2 regions of the Nocardioides sp. YIM B13467 genome follow, and region 1 is predicted to be linked to the other one. Evidence: riboswitches for the same ligand, from Rfam matches in the RefSeq annotation. Region 1 holds a riboswitch; the other holds the start of a gene.

What was found. Region 1 has a riboswitch for cobalamin ahead of ACFX43_RS15395 (FecCD family ABC transporter permease). Riboswitches for the same ligand answer to the same signal wherever they lie in the genome.
Region 2: another riboswitch for cobalamin. It lies ahead of ACFX43_RS16925 (ABC transporter substrate-binding protein); the one in region 1 lies ahead of ACFX43_RS15395 (FecCD family ABC transporter permease).

The regions. Positions count from the first base shown of each region.
Region 1 is NZ_JBHZPJ010000046.1:1,719,637-1,727,445, forward strand. It holds gene ACFX43_RS15385 (ABC transporter substrate-binding protein) at 1-825, opposite strand, end outside; gene ACFX43_RS15390 (ABC transporter ATP-binding protein) at 822-1,673, opposite strand; gene ACFX43_RS15395 (FecCD family ABC transporter permease) at 1,670-2,680, opposite strand; cobalamin riboswitch at 2,794-2,978, opposite strand; cobalamin riboswitch at 3,068-3,284, shown strand; gene ACFX43_RS15400 (ribonucleotide-diphosphate reductase subunit beta) at 3,416-4,435, shown strand; gene ACFX43_RS15405 (ribonucleotide reductase N-terminal alpha domain-containing protein) at 4,435-6,138, shown strand; gene ACFX43_RS15410 ((2Fe-2S) ferredoxin domain-containing protein) at 6,277-6,633, shown strand; gene ACFX43_RS15415 (cobalamin biosynthesis protein) at 6,621-7,547, opposite strand; gene ACFX43_RS15420 (cobyrinate a,c-diamide synthase) at 7,544-7,809, opposite strand, start outside.
Region 2 is NZ_JBHZPJ010000046.1:2,054,359-2,062,167, forward strand. It holds gene ACFX43_RS16920 (FecCD family ABC transporter permease) at 1-807, opposite strand, end outside; gene ACFX43_RS16925 (ABC transporter substrate-binding protein) at 807-1,847, opposite strand; cobalamin riboswitch at 1,901-2,088, opposite strand; gene ACFX43_RS16930 (NAD(P)H-dependent oxidoreductase) at 2,117-2,815, opposite strand; gene ACFX43_RS16935 (sugar ABC transporter ATP-binding protein) at 2,994-4,520, shown strand; gene ACFX43_RS16940 (ABC transporter permease) at 4,517-5,560, shown strand; gene ACFX43_RS16945 (ABC transporter permease) at 5,557-6,618, shown strand; gene rhaS (rhamnose ABC transporter substrate-binding protein) at 6,624-7,655, shown strand; gene ACFX43_RS16955 (glycerate kinase) at 7,735-7,809, opposite strand, start outside.

The sequences.
Region 1 (7,809 bases):
GATGACGTCGGGCTCTGCGGCGGCGAAGCGCTCCCAGCCGACCTCGGTCCAGGTGTCCTCGACGTCGGCGGTCGCACTCCTCACCCCGGCGGTGTCGAAGATCGCTTGCGGGCCCCCGAAGGAGCCGGAGGTGAAGATCGCGTCGGTGCCGGAGTCGAAGAGGAACGCGGTCGGCGCCTCATCGGGCTTCGCCGCGCTCTCCAGGGCCCTGCGGCGCTCCTCGATGTCGGCGACGACCTTCTTCGCGGTTTCGTCGTGGCCGGTCAGCGCGCCGATGTTGAGCAGGTCGGTACGCAGCGCCGTCCAGGCCTCCATGGTGCCGCGGTCACCGTCCTCCTGACGGCAGGTCTCACTGAGCAGGTAGGTGTCGATGCCCCGCTCCTGCACCATCTCGGGCACCAGGTTGCGCGACTCGCTGAACCCGTAGCCCCAGCCCGCGAACATCATCTGCGGGTCGAGGGCCAGCACCGTCTCCAACGTCGGGTGGTCCTCGCCCACGATCTCGAGCTCGTCAACCCGGTCCTCGGGGTAGGCGAGCTCGAGCAGCTGCTGGTCGCGGGCCAGACCGGTGACGGCGACGAGCTCCTCGCGGGCACCGACAGCCAGGGCGATGGAGATGATCCCGCCGTCGTAGGCGTACAGCTCGGTCACCGGCTCGTCGACCGTGAGCTCCTCACCGCAGTTCTCGACGGTGATCGCGCCTTCCCCCGCCTCGTCGACGGCCGCCTTCTCCGCCCCGCAGGCCGTGAGGATCGTGGCGCCGAGCGCGAGCGCGGCGAGACAGACGAGGCCGGGGCGTACGGATCTGGTGATGAGCTGAGTCATGCCGATCGGTCCTTCCGAGGATGGATGAGTAGATGGGGCTGGTCCAGATCTGGATGCGGCACCTGGACGGATCCCACGCCGAAGTGGTGCTCGACGCGGATGGTGTCGAGGACCTCGGCAGGCGGGCCATAGGCCACGACCGTCGCCGGGCCACTCTGTGGATCGCCGGCGGGCTCGCTGCCCTGCGGCCGACCGAGGACCGCCAGCCGGTCGAAGGAGCGAAGCGCCAGATCGAGGTCGTGGATGGTCGCGACCAGGGTCTCGGCCCGGTCGGCGACACTTTCAAGCAGCCGCAGCTGCCAGGCGACGTCGAGATGGTTGGTGGGCTCGTCCAGGAGCATCACCGGGCACTCCTGGGCGAGGCCGCGGGCCATCACCGCCCGGCGCCGCTCGCCGCCGGAGAGCCGGTCGCACGGGTCGTCGATGCGGTCAGCGAGGCCGACGGCATCGAGAGCCGCCCGGACGATCTCGCGCTCCTGCCGACCGCCTCGGGACCAGGGCCGGGTGCGGGGCACCCGGCCCAGCGCCACCATCTCACCGACGAGCAGCTCGGCAGAGACGACCTCCTCCTGGGGGACGTACGCCATCCGGCGGGCGCGTTCACGCGAGCCGAGCCGGGCGGTCTCGTAGAGCCGGCCGGTCTCGTCGGCGAGATGGGCCCGCCCGGCGCTGGGCCGCAGCACCCCGGCGAGGATGCGCAGCAGGGTCGACTTGCCCACGCCGTTGACGCCGACGATGCCGAGGCGGGTGCCCACCGGCACGTCCAGATCGACATCGCGGAGCACCTCGCGCTCGCCCAGCCGGGCGGCGACCCCGCGCAGCCGCAGCGCGGCCGGCGACCCGCTCATCTGTCACCGCCGAACCGGTACTGACCGCGGCCGAGCAGCAGCAGGAAGAGCGGCGCGCCGACGACGCCGGTGACCACCCCGAGCGGGATCTCCTGGGGGCGGGCCACCACCCGGGCGAGCACGTCGACCCACAGCAGGAACAGCCCGCCCCCCAGGGCCGCGACCGGGAGCACCACCCGGTGCTGGGCGCCCACGAGCAGCCGGGCCGCGTGCGGCACGATCAGCCCGACGAACCCGATCCCACCGCTGACCGCGACCAGGACCCCGACCAGCACGGCCAGCGCGACGAACAGAGTCGTACGCAGCGCCGCGACGTCGACGCCGAGCGCCGCGGCGGTCTCGGGGCCGGCGGCCAGCGCGTCCAGCCAACGGTGGAGCGCCAGCATTCCGAGGCCCAGGACGAGACTGAGGACCGCGGGCAGCCACAGCTTCTCCCAGCTGGCGCCACCGACACTGCCGAGCATCCAGAACATCACCGAGTCCGCCGCGCGCGGATCATCGCTCATGAAGACCAGGAACGAGGCGATCGCGGAGAGCCCCGAGGAGAGCACGACACCCGAGAGCACCAACCGGATCGGAGTCAACCCGCCCTGCGCGGTGGCCACCAGCCACACCAGCATGGCCGAGCCGACCGCCCCCAGCAGCGCGCCGCCGGAGACCGCATAGATGCCGAGGCCGCCCAGCGCCCCGGTGGTGATCGCCGCCGTCGCTCCCACCGAGGCGCCCGAGCTGATCCCGAGGAGGAACGGGTCGGCGAGCGGGTTACGGACCAGGGTCTGCATGCCCGCACCGGCGACGGCCAGGCCGGCGCCTACGGCGAGCGCCATCAGCGCCCTGGGGACGCGCAGCTCCCACACGATCACGTCCCACTTCCCCGGGGCGTCGCCCTGGAGCCGGTCGCCGACCGCCGCGATGACCTCACCGATCGGTATCCGCTCGGACCCGAAGGCCAGGGACGCGACGGCGCTGAGCGCCGAGGCGAGCAGCAGCCCAGCCACCAGCGGCACGAACGGGACTCGTCGTCTCCGGTCACGGCCACGGCGCGGGCTCAGGGTCTCGCGGGACGGCGTTTCCACGGCGGTCGGCCTCTCAGGTCCTCGGGACCCTGGTCGCGAGGGCCGTGACGTACATCTGAGCCGACAGGTTTTCGGACTCGGGTTCACCCGGTGACGCCGCCTTCCCAGGGACCCGGTCCCCAGTGGCTGCCTAGCGTCACCGTCGCCCTCACCGCTGCGCGCCAGTCCCGGATTCACACCGGAGTTCCCTGGCATCCATCAGGATGCGTTCGACTCGGCGCAGAGGCTAGCACGGGCCGCAGGTACGGCGTCGGGGAAGTTTCCGGCGACACGGCGGAACACAAGATCTAGGAAGTTGCATTGGTGTAATTCCCGCATATAGTGGTCCTCGCAGCTGGTTCTCCCACCTCGGCGACGGGGCGGGAGAGGCAAGAGGGAACCCGGTGTGAGTCCGGGACTGCCCCGCAGCGGTGAGTGGGAACGACCGCCGTCACGAAGCACTGGGAGCAAGCCGGCTCCTGGGAAGCGACGGCCACTAGGACCGAGCACGAGACGCCCACGAGTCCGAAGACCTGCCAGTGCCCACCTCATGGTGGGGTCCGCGACCTCGAGGGAAGGTCAGGGGATCGAGCGAGCACCACGTGACCGGGTCCGCCCGGCGCGCCGCCGCCGTCCTCCCTGCCCCGGCACGGATGCACGAGACATCCAGCGGGCCGCGGGGCCCGCGTGAGCAAGGGGGCATGGGGCTTGATCGACACCGAGGGTCTACCGATCCGCACCGAGAAGTCGGCGTACGTCTTCGACTATCCGATGGCCGAGGACCTGGCCAAGAAGCAGCGGAGCATCTTCTGGACCGCCGAGGAGATCCCGGTCGAGAACGACAAGCAGGACTTCCTGGTCAACATGACCGACGCCGAGCAGGCCGCGGTCAAGACGACGCTGAAGCTGTTCACCATCTACGAGCTGATCCTCGGCGGCGAGGTGTGGGGCGACCGGATCTTCCACGCGTTCCCGCGTCCGGAGGTCCAGATGATGGCCAACGCCTTCTCGTTCGCCGAGCTGAACATGCACGCGCCGTTCTACGCGAAGCTCAACAAGGTGCTGATGATCGACACCGAGGAGTTCTACGACTCCTACAAGAACGACCCGGTGCTGGCCGAGCGGATCCAGTTCGTGTGGGACGCGATCGCCGACGAGGACCTGCTCTACGCGCTGAGCGTCTTCACCCTGATGGAGAACTGCGTCCTCTACTCCAACTTCGCCTTCCTCAAGCACTTCCAGTCCGGCGGGAAGAACCTGCTGCAGAACGTGATCAGCGGCATCAACTTCTCCGCCCGCGACGAGAACCTGCACGCCACCGGAGGCGCCTGGCTGTTCAACACCACTCTCGACGAGTACGCCGCCACCGTCCCGGCCGACAAGTTCGAGGCCGAGCGCGACGACCTCTTCGCGAGGGTTCGCGGCGTCGCCGAGCACCTCTACGCCCACGAGGCCCGGATCGTGGAGATGCTCTTCGACCACGGGCCGATCGCCGGCATCGACCAGGCCGACTTGGAGACCTTCGTGAGGTCCCGCATCGACATGACCCTGGAGAACATGCGGATGGAGCCGCTGTTCAACGTCGGGGCCAACCCGATCGCCGAATGGTTCTACAACGGCATCAACGGCACCCAGTTCCACGACTTCTTCCAGGTCACCGGCAACGAATACAACCGCAACATCGGCGAGACGGAGTTCAGCTTCTAATGGGCAGCAACAGCAACTGGGAGGCGCTCTCCGCCGAGCGCAAGGCACTGCAGGCCGAAGGCATCGTGCCCGCCTTCATGACCACGGCGGGCTACGCCATGTTCAAGGCCAAGTACACCGTCGCCGACCAGAGCGTCCGGGAGCGCTACGAGACCATCGCCAGCACCGCCGGCGACCTCGCCGACGAGATGTACCCCCGCGAGGACGGCGTCTCCTGGACGGAGCGGTTCTTCGAGGCGATCTGGAACGGGTGGCTCTCCCCGTCGACACCGGTGCTGTCCAACCTCGGCACCGACCGGGGTCTGCCCGTCTCGTGCGAGGGGTCCTACGTCGAGGACTCGGTCTGGGGCTTCTACGAGACCCTCAAGGAGGCGGCGATCCTCTCCCAGAACGGGTTCGGGACCTCGGCGTACCTCGGTGACGTCCGGCCCCGCGGCGCGAAGTTCAGCGACAACGGCAAGGCCAACGGCGTGGTCCCGGTCTTCTGCAACTTCGTGGAGATGACCAACCAGATCAGCCAGGGCGCCACCCGCCGCGGCTCCTGGGCGGGCTACCTGCCGGTGGACCACCCGGACTTCTACGAGCTCGCCGATCTGATCTTCCGCGAGCCCGCCAACAAGAACGTCGGCTGGATCTTCAGCCAGGCGTTCATCGACCGGATGCTCGCCGGGGATCGCGACGCGCTCGAGCGCTACCAGCGAGTGCTGAAGATCCGGGTGGTGCTGGGCAAGGGCTACATCTGGAAGGTCGACACCGTCAACGCGGCGCAGACCGAGTCCTACCGCGCCAACGGGCTGGCCAACAAGGCCTCCAACCTGTGCTCGGAGATCACCCTGTTCAGCGACGAGGACCACTCCTACACCTGTGTGCTCTCCTCGCTGAACCTCTCGACCTACGACGAGTGGAAGGACCAGGACACGGCGTACGTCGCGACCGTCTTCCTCGACGCGGTCGCCGAGGCGTTCCTGCGCAAGGCCCGCACCATCCGCGGCCTGGAGCGGGCGGTGCGCTACACCGAGAAGGCCCGCAGCCTCGGGCTGGGCGTGATGGGCTACCACGACTACCTGCAGAAGCAGCGGGTGCCGTTCGAGTCGGACAAGGCGGCGGCGCTCAACAAGGACATCTTCGAGCGGATCTCGTCGCACGCCGACGCCGCGTCGCGGTGGATGGGCTCGGTCGCGGGCATCCCGGAGTGGTGCGTCGGACGGCGCAACTCCCACCTGATGGCCATCGCGCCGACGATGAGCACCGCGGTGATCGTCGGCGGCACCAGCCAGGGCATCGAGCCGTACGTCGCATGCGTCTGGAACCAGACCACCTCGGCCGGCGAGATGCCCCGGGCCAACCAGAACCTCGTCGAGGTCATGGAGGAGCGCGGGGTCTACGACCAGGCACACATCGACGACATCGTCGACCACGGCGGCTCGGTCCAGCACGTCGACTGGCTCGACGAGCACGAGAAGGACGTCTTCAAGACCGGCTACGAGATCGACCAGGAGATCCTGCTCGCCCGCGCGTCGGACCGGCAGGTCTACATCGACCAGGCCCAGTCGCTCAACCTGTTCTTCCAGGCCGACGCGACCCCGCAGTACATCAGCAAGATCCACAAGCTCGCCCTGCTCGACCCGAACATCAAGAGCCTGTACTACCTGCGCTCGCGGGCCGGCATCCAGGCCAGCAAGCAGACCCGCACTTCGAACTGACCACCTTCGACCGAGAGGCATGACCATGAACGAGACCCCGACCGCCACCGACGCCATCGACGACCTGACCTGGGACGACTGGAGCGATGCCGAGGTCTGTGCCATCGAGAACGGCCCTGACTGCGCGGCCTGCGAGGGATGAGCGAGCCGGCCGGGCGGCCGACGCTGACGGTCTGCCGCGGGTGCTGCTGTGGGACGGAGCGGAAGTCGCCCGGGGTGGACCACGCGGCCGTGCTCACGACGTTGAACGCAGCTGCTGGGGAGTCGGCGACCGTACGTGTCGCCGACTGCCTCGGCCCATGCGAGCGAGCCGACGTCGTGGTGGTCGGTCCCTCACCCGAGGGGCGGCAGCGCGGGGCGCGGCCGGTCTGGGTCGCCCGGGTCGGCACGGCGAGGGTGGCCGACGCACTGGCTCAGTGGACCCGCGCCGGCGGACCGGGCATCACTGAGGCACCGCCCGCGGTCCTGGCACGGGCCTTCCGTCACGGACGCTGAGTGATGACGGCGTACGCCGCCGCGACCAGAGCGGCGCCGATACCGACCCTGCGGGCGAGCGTGGTGGCGCTGACGACGTCGGCAGGGGCGGCATCGCGGCCGTCACCCATCACCGCGCGGTGCTCGATCCGGTTGCCGTAGTAGCGGTTCGTGCCGCCGAGGCGGATGTCGAGGGCGCCCGCGAAGGACGCCTCGACGACGCCGGCGTTCGGGCTCGGGTGCCGCGCGGCGTCGCGGCGCCAGGCCTCCCACGCCTGCCCGGCCCGCGACGGCGCGGCGGCCAGCGTGAGCAGGCCGGAGAGGCGCGAGCCGGGCAGGTTGAGCACGTCGTCGAGGCGGGCACTGGCCCAGCCGAAGCGCTCGTAGCGGTCGTTGTGGTGGCCGACCATCGCGTCCAGGGTGTTGGCGGCACGGTAGCCGAGCAGGCCGGGTACGCCCGCGACGGCTCCCCACACCAGCGGTGCGACCACGGCGTCGGAGGTGTTCTCGGCGACGCTCTCGACCACAGCCCGGGAGACCTCGGAGGCGTCGAGCTTCTCGGTGTCGCGGCCGACGAGGTGGGTCAGCCGCTGTCGCGCCGCCGGGAGGTCGGCGCGGTCGAGATGTTCGTGGACGGCCAGGGCCTCGCGCTCGAGTGAGCGGCCGCCCAGGACCGCCCAGGTCGCGGCCGCGGTCACCAGGGTCGTCCCGATCCGGCCTTGAGCGAGTCGCCCCGCGGCGGCGCCCAGGACGACCGCTCCGCCGACCAGCGTCGCTGTGTGGAGGACGCCTCGGGCCCGGTCGTCCGCGTACCAAGTGCGCTCCGCCTTCATCGCGACCGTCCCGAAACCGGCGACCGGGTGGAATCGCCGCGGGTCCCCGAGCAGGCGGTCCAGCGCGAAGCCGGCCAGGAGCCCGACCGCCCGCGGGTTCACGAGACTGCCCGGGTCTGGCGCAGCGCGGCCAGGAGCTGGTCGGTCGGGCCCTCGGGGCGTACCGCGATCCGCACCCAGTCCGGGCCGAGCCCGGGGAAGGTGTCGGCGCGGCGTACGGCGATGCCCTGCTCGCGCAGAGCCTCACGGACTCCGGCGCCCGGGCGGGCCAGGACGAAGGAGGCGGCCGAGGGGACGTACTCGATCTGCTGGTCCCGTAGGCCGGTCTCGAGATGGTCGCGCCAGGCGGTGATCCGCTCAGCGC
Region 2 (7,809 bases), 330 kb from region 1:
CAGCCCGACGAAGCCGATCGCCCCGGACGTGGAGACGATGACGGCCGTCATCAGCGCCGTGAGCACGAGGAGCACGGCCCGGATGCGCGTGACGTCGATGCCGAGCGAGGCGGCCGCGTCGTTGCCGAACGCGAACGCGTCCAGCCACCCGGCGCCCGCGATGCAGCAGAGCAGCCCGCCGAGCACGATCACCCCACAGACGAGTACGTCGGTCCAGCTCGCCGAGGAGAGCGACCCGAGCAGCCAGAAGAGCACCCCACGTGTCTGCTCGGCGTCGGCCGAGGTGAACACGATGAAGGACGTGAGTGCCGAGAAGAGCTGGGTCGCGGCGATGCCGGCCAGTACGAGCCGGTCGGTGGTGCCGCCGGCGAGCGAGGCCAGCAGCAGCACGAGTGCGAACGAGACGAGCGCACCCGCGAACGCCCCGGTGGAGAGACCGATCGCGCCCGACCCGACGCCGAGCACGACGACCGCGACCGCCCCGGTGGAGGCTCCCGAGGAGATGCCGAGCACGAACGGGTCGGCGAGCGGGTTGCGCAGCAGCGACTGCAGGATCACGCCGCAGATCGCCAGTCCGGCCCCGCAGATCCCCGCCAGCAACGTACGCGGCAGCCGCAGGTCCCACACGATGCTCTGCTGGAGCAGGGTGAGGTCGGAGAGCCCGAGCCCGGTCCGGTCGGCGACGACGCCGTAGACGTCGGCGACGCTCAGGTCGGAAGGCCCCACGGTGATGGCGCCGGCGACCGAGGCCAGCACCACCAGCGGCGCCACCAGCAGGACGCCGGCGCGGGGGAGGCGTACGGACATCAGCGGAGGTCGAGGTCGGCCAGCTGGTCCGCGACGTTCTCGACCGCGTAGACGGTGCGGATCGAGGGGTTGAGCTCGGCACCGGACAGCGTCACGAAGCGATCCTTCTGGACCGCCTCCATCCGGGCGGTGACCGGGTTGCTCTTCAGGTAGTCGATCTTGGCGCGCGCGGTCTCGGCGGTCTGGCTCTTGCGGGTCAGGTCACCGAGGACGATGACATCGGGGTTGCGCTCGGCGACGGTCTCCCAGTTGATCTGCGGCCACTCGTCGGTGGTGTCGTCGAAGACGTTCTCGATGCCGAGGGTGCGGCCGATGATCCCCGGGCCGCCGCAGCAGCCGGCCAGATAGGGCGACTCGGAGTTGGCGAACCAGTACATCGCGCTCACCTCACCGGTCGGTGCCTCGGTCCGGGCGGTCGCCAGCCTCTTCGACAGGTCGGCCACGAGCTCCTCTCCCTGCTCGGGGACGCCGAAGATCCGCGCCAGGTCGGTGATCTCCTGGAAGATCGTGTCGATCTCGAGGGGGTCGTGGCGGGTGCCGTCGTCATCGCCCTCGTTGTCCTTGAGGCACTCGGCGGGGGAGAGGTAGGAGCCGACGCCGAGCTTCTCCAGGTCCTCGGGTGTGGTCACCCCGCCCTCGCCCAGCGTGCTGATGAAGGAGGCCGTGACGAAGTCCGGCTCGGCCTCCAGGACGCGCTCGTAGGAGGGCGCGTTCTCGGCCAGCCGGGGCACCTGCTCGTTGTCCGCGGCCAGCGAGTCGAGCACCGGGTCGGTCCAGGTCGCGGTGCCGACCATCCGGTCGGCGAGACCGAGCGAGAGCAGGATCTCGGTGGAGCCCTGGTTGAGCGAGACGACGCGCTCGGGCGGTGCTTCGATGGTGATCTCGCGCCCGCAGTTGGTCAGGGTGAGCGGGTAGCCTGCGGTGTCGGCGGCTGCCTGCTGTGTGCCGGAGGGCTGGTCGGCGGCGCAGCCGGCCAGCGCGGAGCAGAGCACCAGGACGGTGCTCGCGGTGAACGTTCGGATGGTGCGGGAGGGGTGCACGTCGGTCCTCGAGCGGGTCGCGGGCTGGTGCGCGTCGCCCGTCCTGACCGGCAGCGGTCTGCTGCAGGGCCAGCAGGTCTTCGGACTCGGGATCGACCGGCGCGAGACGCCTTCCCAGGCCCGAGGGCCCAGTGGCACAGTGTCCCGTCCGTCACCCACACCGCTGCGCGTCAGTCCCGGGCTCTCACCGGGTTCCCGTGCCGGGACTACGTCCCGAGCGGCTGGCCAGAAGACCGTAGCAGGCGGCCCCGCCCGCGTGGGGGACGACCTCAGCCCTCGCGATGGGCGCTCAGCCCGTCCTCTCCGGGCGAGACCGAGTCGTGGAGCCTGATCGTGTGGTCGTAGTGCTCCTCGGCCATCGGCCGGTAGTCGATCCGCGGCTCCGTCATCACGCCCTCGAGGCGTACGCTCAGGTCGGCCTCGATCCGCGCCATGACCTGGGCGTCGATGGTGTCTGTATCGGTGATCAGGTGCGGGCGCAGCGGGTCCATCCCGGTGTACCAGAACGTGCCGTGCAGCAACGGCCACAGGACGTCCTCGATGTCGCCGCTGATCCCGCGCGGACCGAGGGTCGCGGCGCGGTCACCGGCGGTGACGATCGTCAGCGCGCGCTTGCCGACCAGGCCGCCCTTGCCGTACTTGAGCGGCTTGCCGGTCTCCGGATCCGGTACGTCGAAGGCGAACCCCGACTCGAAGACCCGGTCGATCCAGCCCTTGAGGATGGCCGGCACCGAGTACCACCACAGCGGGAACTGCACGACGAGCAGATCGGCCTCCCGCAGCCGGTCCTGGTGGCGGCGTACGTCGGCCTCGCCCCGCTCCACCAGAAGTGGATTGAAACCTTCTCGATAGAGGTCGATCTCGTCGACGCTCCAGCCGGCCGCGCCGAGCGCGTTCACGCCGACCTCGCGCAGCCGTCCGTTGAGTGATGACGCGTGCGGATGTGCCCATACCCAGAGTGCATGCATGGGGCCCTGAACGCCGTCTGACGCGGCGGGATTCCCGCCCGGATGCGGGCGGGCGCCGACGCGGTCTGATGACAAAGTCCGGATCTCGCTCAAATTAGCGGCCTCAGAGTGTTGACGTATGTGATTGCCATCACTAGCGTAAACCAGGCTTGAAACCTTTCAATTCGAGGAGCTGCCCATGCCGGACACACCCGCCGCACTGGAGCTGCGGGACGTGGCCAAGTCGTTCGGCCCCGTACGCGCCCTCCGGTCCGGAAGCCTCCGGGTCGAGGCCGGATCCATCCACGCGCTCGTGGGGGAGAACGGTGCCGGGAAGTCGACCCTGGTCAAGATCGTCGCCGGGCTCTACCGCCGCGACGCCGGCGACTACCTGCTCTCCGGGGAACAGGTCGACTTCCGCAACACCGCCGACGCCAAGCAGGCCGGGGTCGCGGTCATCTACCAGGAGCCGACCCTCTTCCCCGACCTCTCCGTCACCGAGAACATCTTCATGGGACGCCAGCCGACCAACCGCTGGGGCAAGATCGACCGCGCCGCGATGCGCACCGAGGTCGTCGAGCTCTTCGCCAGGCTGGGTGTCCCGATCGAGCCCGACCGTCCGACCGAGGGCCTCTCGATCGCCGACCAGCAGCTGATCGAGATCGCCAAGGCGCTCTCGCTCGACGCCAAGGTCCTGATCATGGACGAGCCGACCGCCGCCCTGTCGGGCAACGAGGTCGAGCGGCTGATGAGCGTGGCGCGCACGCTGCGCGACCAGGGCTGCGCCGTCGTCTTCATCTCGCACCGCTTCGACGAGGTGTTCGCGCTCTGCGACACGATCACGGTGATGCGCGACGGCGCCTACATCTCCACCGACCCCATCTCGGCGGTCACCGAGGACGAGATCGTCCAGCGGCTCGTCGGTCGCGAGGTCTCCGACCTCTACCCGAAGCTCGAGGCCACCGTCGGCAAGCCCCTGCTCGAGGTCAAGGGCCTCACCCGCACCGGCCTGTTCCAGGACATCAGTCTCACCGTCCGCGAGGGCGAGATCGTCGGCCTGGCCGGCCTCGTCGGTGCCGGGCGCAGCGAGGTCGCGCAGGCGATCTTCGGCGTCGACCCCTACGAGAGCGGCGAGGTCACCCTCGAGGGCCGGCCGGTCCCGCCGGGTGACCCGAGACGAGCGATCGAGATGGGGCTGGCGTTCGTCCCCGAGGACCGCCGCCAGCACGGTCTCGTCCTGGAGGCGCCGATCTCGCGCAACATCACCCTCCCGACGAGCGGCCGGCTCGCCCGCACCGGGCTGATCAGCACCGGCATCGAGAACCGCTCGGCCGCCGACTGGGCTGCCCGGCTCGAGGTCAAGGCCGCGACGCTCGACACCCTGGCCGGCACGCTCTCGGGCGGCAACCAGCAGAAGGTCGTCCTGGCCAAGTGGCTCTCGACGCGGCCCAAGGTGCTGATCATCGACGAGCCCACCCGAGGCATCGACGTCGGCACCAAGTCCGAGGTCCACCGCCTGCTCTCGACCCTCGCCCAGGAGGGTCTCGGGATCTTGATGATCTCCTCCGAGCTCCCCGAGGTGCTCGGTATGGCCGACCGCGTGATCGTCCTCAGCGAGGGTCACCAGACGGCCGAGCTGAGCCGCGCGGAGGCGACCCCCGAGGCCGTCATGCGCGCGGCGACGGCCCACCACTCCACCACCCTGAACGTCAGCGAGGCATCATGACCACCACGCTCGACGCGCCTGCCCCGGCCGCGCCGCAGCCACGCCACCGAGCAGCCAGCCGGCTGACCTGGCTCCTGAAGCAGCGCGAGACCGGCATCGCCGTCGCCTTCATCGCGCTGCTCGTGGTGACCACGGCGGTGAACCCCAACTTCCTGTTCAGCACGGATGGTTGGCGCGACCTCACCCTGACCCCCGCGATCCTCGTGTGCCTGGCGATCGGCCAGGCGATGGTGATCGTCACCCGCAACGTCGACCTCAGCGTCGGCTCGACCCTCGGGCTCACGGCCTACCTGGCCGGGCGGCTCTTCCTCGACACCGGGCTCCCGGTGATCCTGGTCGTCCTGATCGCGGTCGCCGCGGGCGCCGTGCTCGGCCTGATCAACGGGGCGCTGGTCGCCTTCGCCAAAGTGCCGGCGCTGGTCATCACCCTCGGCACGCTCTACGTCTACCGCGGGATCATGCTCGAGTGGGCCGGCAGCGACCGGATCAACGCCTCCGACATCCCGCCCGGACTGCTCGACTTCGGCACCGGATCGTTCCTCTTCATCCCCAACCTCGCCTGGATCTCTTTCGCGCTGCTGGCGGTCGCGATCTACCTGATGCGCTCGACCCGCGTCGGCCGCGAGTTCTACGCGATCGGCTCCGACCCCGACGCCGCCACTCTCTACGGGCTGCGTGACAAGCGCCGGGTCCTGCAGGCGTTCGCCACCTCGGGCGCGCTCGCCGGCCTCGCCGGGATCCTGTACGTCTCCCGCTACGGCACCATCAGCTCCGGTGTCGGCCAGGGCATCGAGCTCGAGGCCGTCGGCGCCGCGGTCGTGGGTGGCGTGGCCATCTTCGGTGGCAGCGGCACCGTCCTCGGAGCAGCCCTGGGGGCGTACCTCCTCACCACCATCAACCGGGCGCTCCCGGTCCTGGGCATCCCTGACTTCTGGCAGCAGGCCGTCGTCGGTGCGCTGATCATCGGCGCGATCGTCCTGGACCGCTACTTCGCCCGCCGTCAGCACGACAAGCTCCTCGCAGAGAGGGAAGATTCATGAGTCTGCTTGCCGAGAAGGGACCGACGAGGACGTACGCCGCCCACGCCAAGCCGTGGTGGCAGCGCACCCTGATGACCAGGGACTCGGCGATCATCGCCCTGCTCGTGGTCGTGTGGCTGTACGCCTCGATCGCGATCCTCAACTTCTCCGACCCGATCACGGTCTACTTCCTGGTCCTCGACATCGCGCCGATCCTGCTGATCGCGCTGCCGATGACGCTGATCATCATCACCGGCGAGATCGACCTGTCGGTCGCGAGCGTCGTCGGGCTCTCCAGCGTCCTGTTCGGGGTGCTCCATCGCGAGGGCGTCCCCCTGGCCCTCGCGATGGTGCTCGCCCTGCTCGCCTGCGCGGTCGCGGGAGCGCTCAACGGGGTGCTCGTCACCCGCTACGGGCTGCCGTCGCTGGCCGTCACGATCGGCACCATGGCGCTCTTCCGCGGCATCGCGGTCGGGGCGCTCGGCACCACTGCGATCACCGACTGGCCCGACGCCTGGGGCGACTTCGTCCAGGCCCGGATCGGCGGCTCCCAGATCCCGCTGATGACGATCCCGCTGGTCGTCCTGATCCTGATCTTCGCGGTGATCCTGCACTTCACGCCCTTCGGGCGCGGCATCTTCGCGGCCGGTCTCAGCAAGGACGCGGCCCGCTTCTCCGGCGTCAACGTCGACCGTACGAAGCTGATCCTGTTCACGCTCAGCGGGCTGGTCTCGGGGCTGGCGGGCATCTACTTCACGCTGCGCTACGGCAGCGCACGTGGTGACAACGCCACCGGCCTGGAGCTCCAGGTCGTGGCCGCGGTGCTGCTCGGCGGGGTCTCGATCTTCGGCGGTCGCGGGGCCATCCCCGGGGTCATCGCCGGCGTCGTCCTGATCGGGACGATCGGCAGCGCGCTGCGCCTGGACGGACTCAGCGCCAACATCATCCAGATCATCACCGGCGTACTTCTCATCGCAGCGGTCATCGCGGCCAGCGTTCTCGGTTGGACCGGTCGCATCGTCGGCACCTATCGCCGGCAACACAGCTCGGACGAACCATCCTCAAAGAAATCGGAGTGAGAGACATGACCAGCAAGTTCCGACGCGCAGGCAGTGCCGTCGCCATCGTTGCGGCCCTCGGCCTCGCCCTGTCCGCCTGCGGCGGCGGGAGCGACAGCGGCAGCGATGGAGAGGGTGGCGGCGACACCAGCAGCATCACCTTCATCCCGAAGAACCTCGGCAACCCCTACTTCGACGCCTCCGACACGGGCGGCAAGAAGGCCGCCGACGAGATCGGCACCACGTGGGAGCAGGTGGGCCCGACCGAGTCGACCCCCGACTCCCAGGTCAGCTTCATCAACACCGCGACCCAGCAGCGCGCCGGAGCGCTCGTCGTCTCGGCCAACGACCCGACCGCCATCGGCGACGCCCTCGACGAGGCCCGCAACGCCGGCACCAAGGTCGTCACGATGGACTCCGACACCGAGCCGCAGTTCCGCGACGTCTTCGTCAGCCAGGCCGACGCCGCCGGCATCGCCAAGAGCCAGGTCGACCTGATCGCCGAGCAGATCGGCGACGAGGGTGAGATCGCGATCCTCTCCGCGGCCGCCAACGCCACCAACCAGAACGAGTGGATCAAGCTGATGGAGGAGGAGCTGGCCGCGAACCACCCGAACATCAAGCTCGTCCAGACCGTCTACGGTGACGACGACGACCAGAAGTCGTTCGACAAGACCGCCGGCCTGCTGCAGTCCCACCCGAACCTCAAGGGCATCATCAGCCCGACCACGGTCGGCATCGCCGCGGCCGCCCGCTACCTGTCCGACTCGGAGTACAAGGGCAAGGTCGCGCTGACCGGTCTCGGCACCCCGAACCAGATGCGGGAGTACGTCAAGGACGGCACCGTCAAGGCCTTCGCGCTGTGGGACCCCGAGCAGCTCGGCTACCTGGCCGCGTACACCGCCGACGCGCTCGTCTCTGGTGACATCGAGGGCAAGGAGGGTGACACCTTCGAGGCCGGTGACCTGGGTGAATACACCGTAGGCGCCGACGGTGTGGTCGTCCTCGGTGAGCCGACGGTCTTCGACGAGTCGAACATCGACGACTTCGACTTCTGAGTCTCCCGCCCCGGGTAACACGCTGTTCGTAGGACTACTCGCCCTATGGGAACGACCGGATAGTGCTACGAACGACGTGTTACCCGAGTTCGCCGCCGAGCTGTGAGAGCAGCTCGGCGGCGTTCGTCATGCAGCGCTCGGGGTCGGGCTCGAG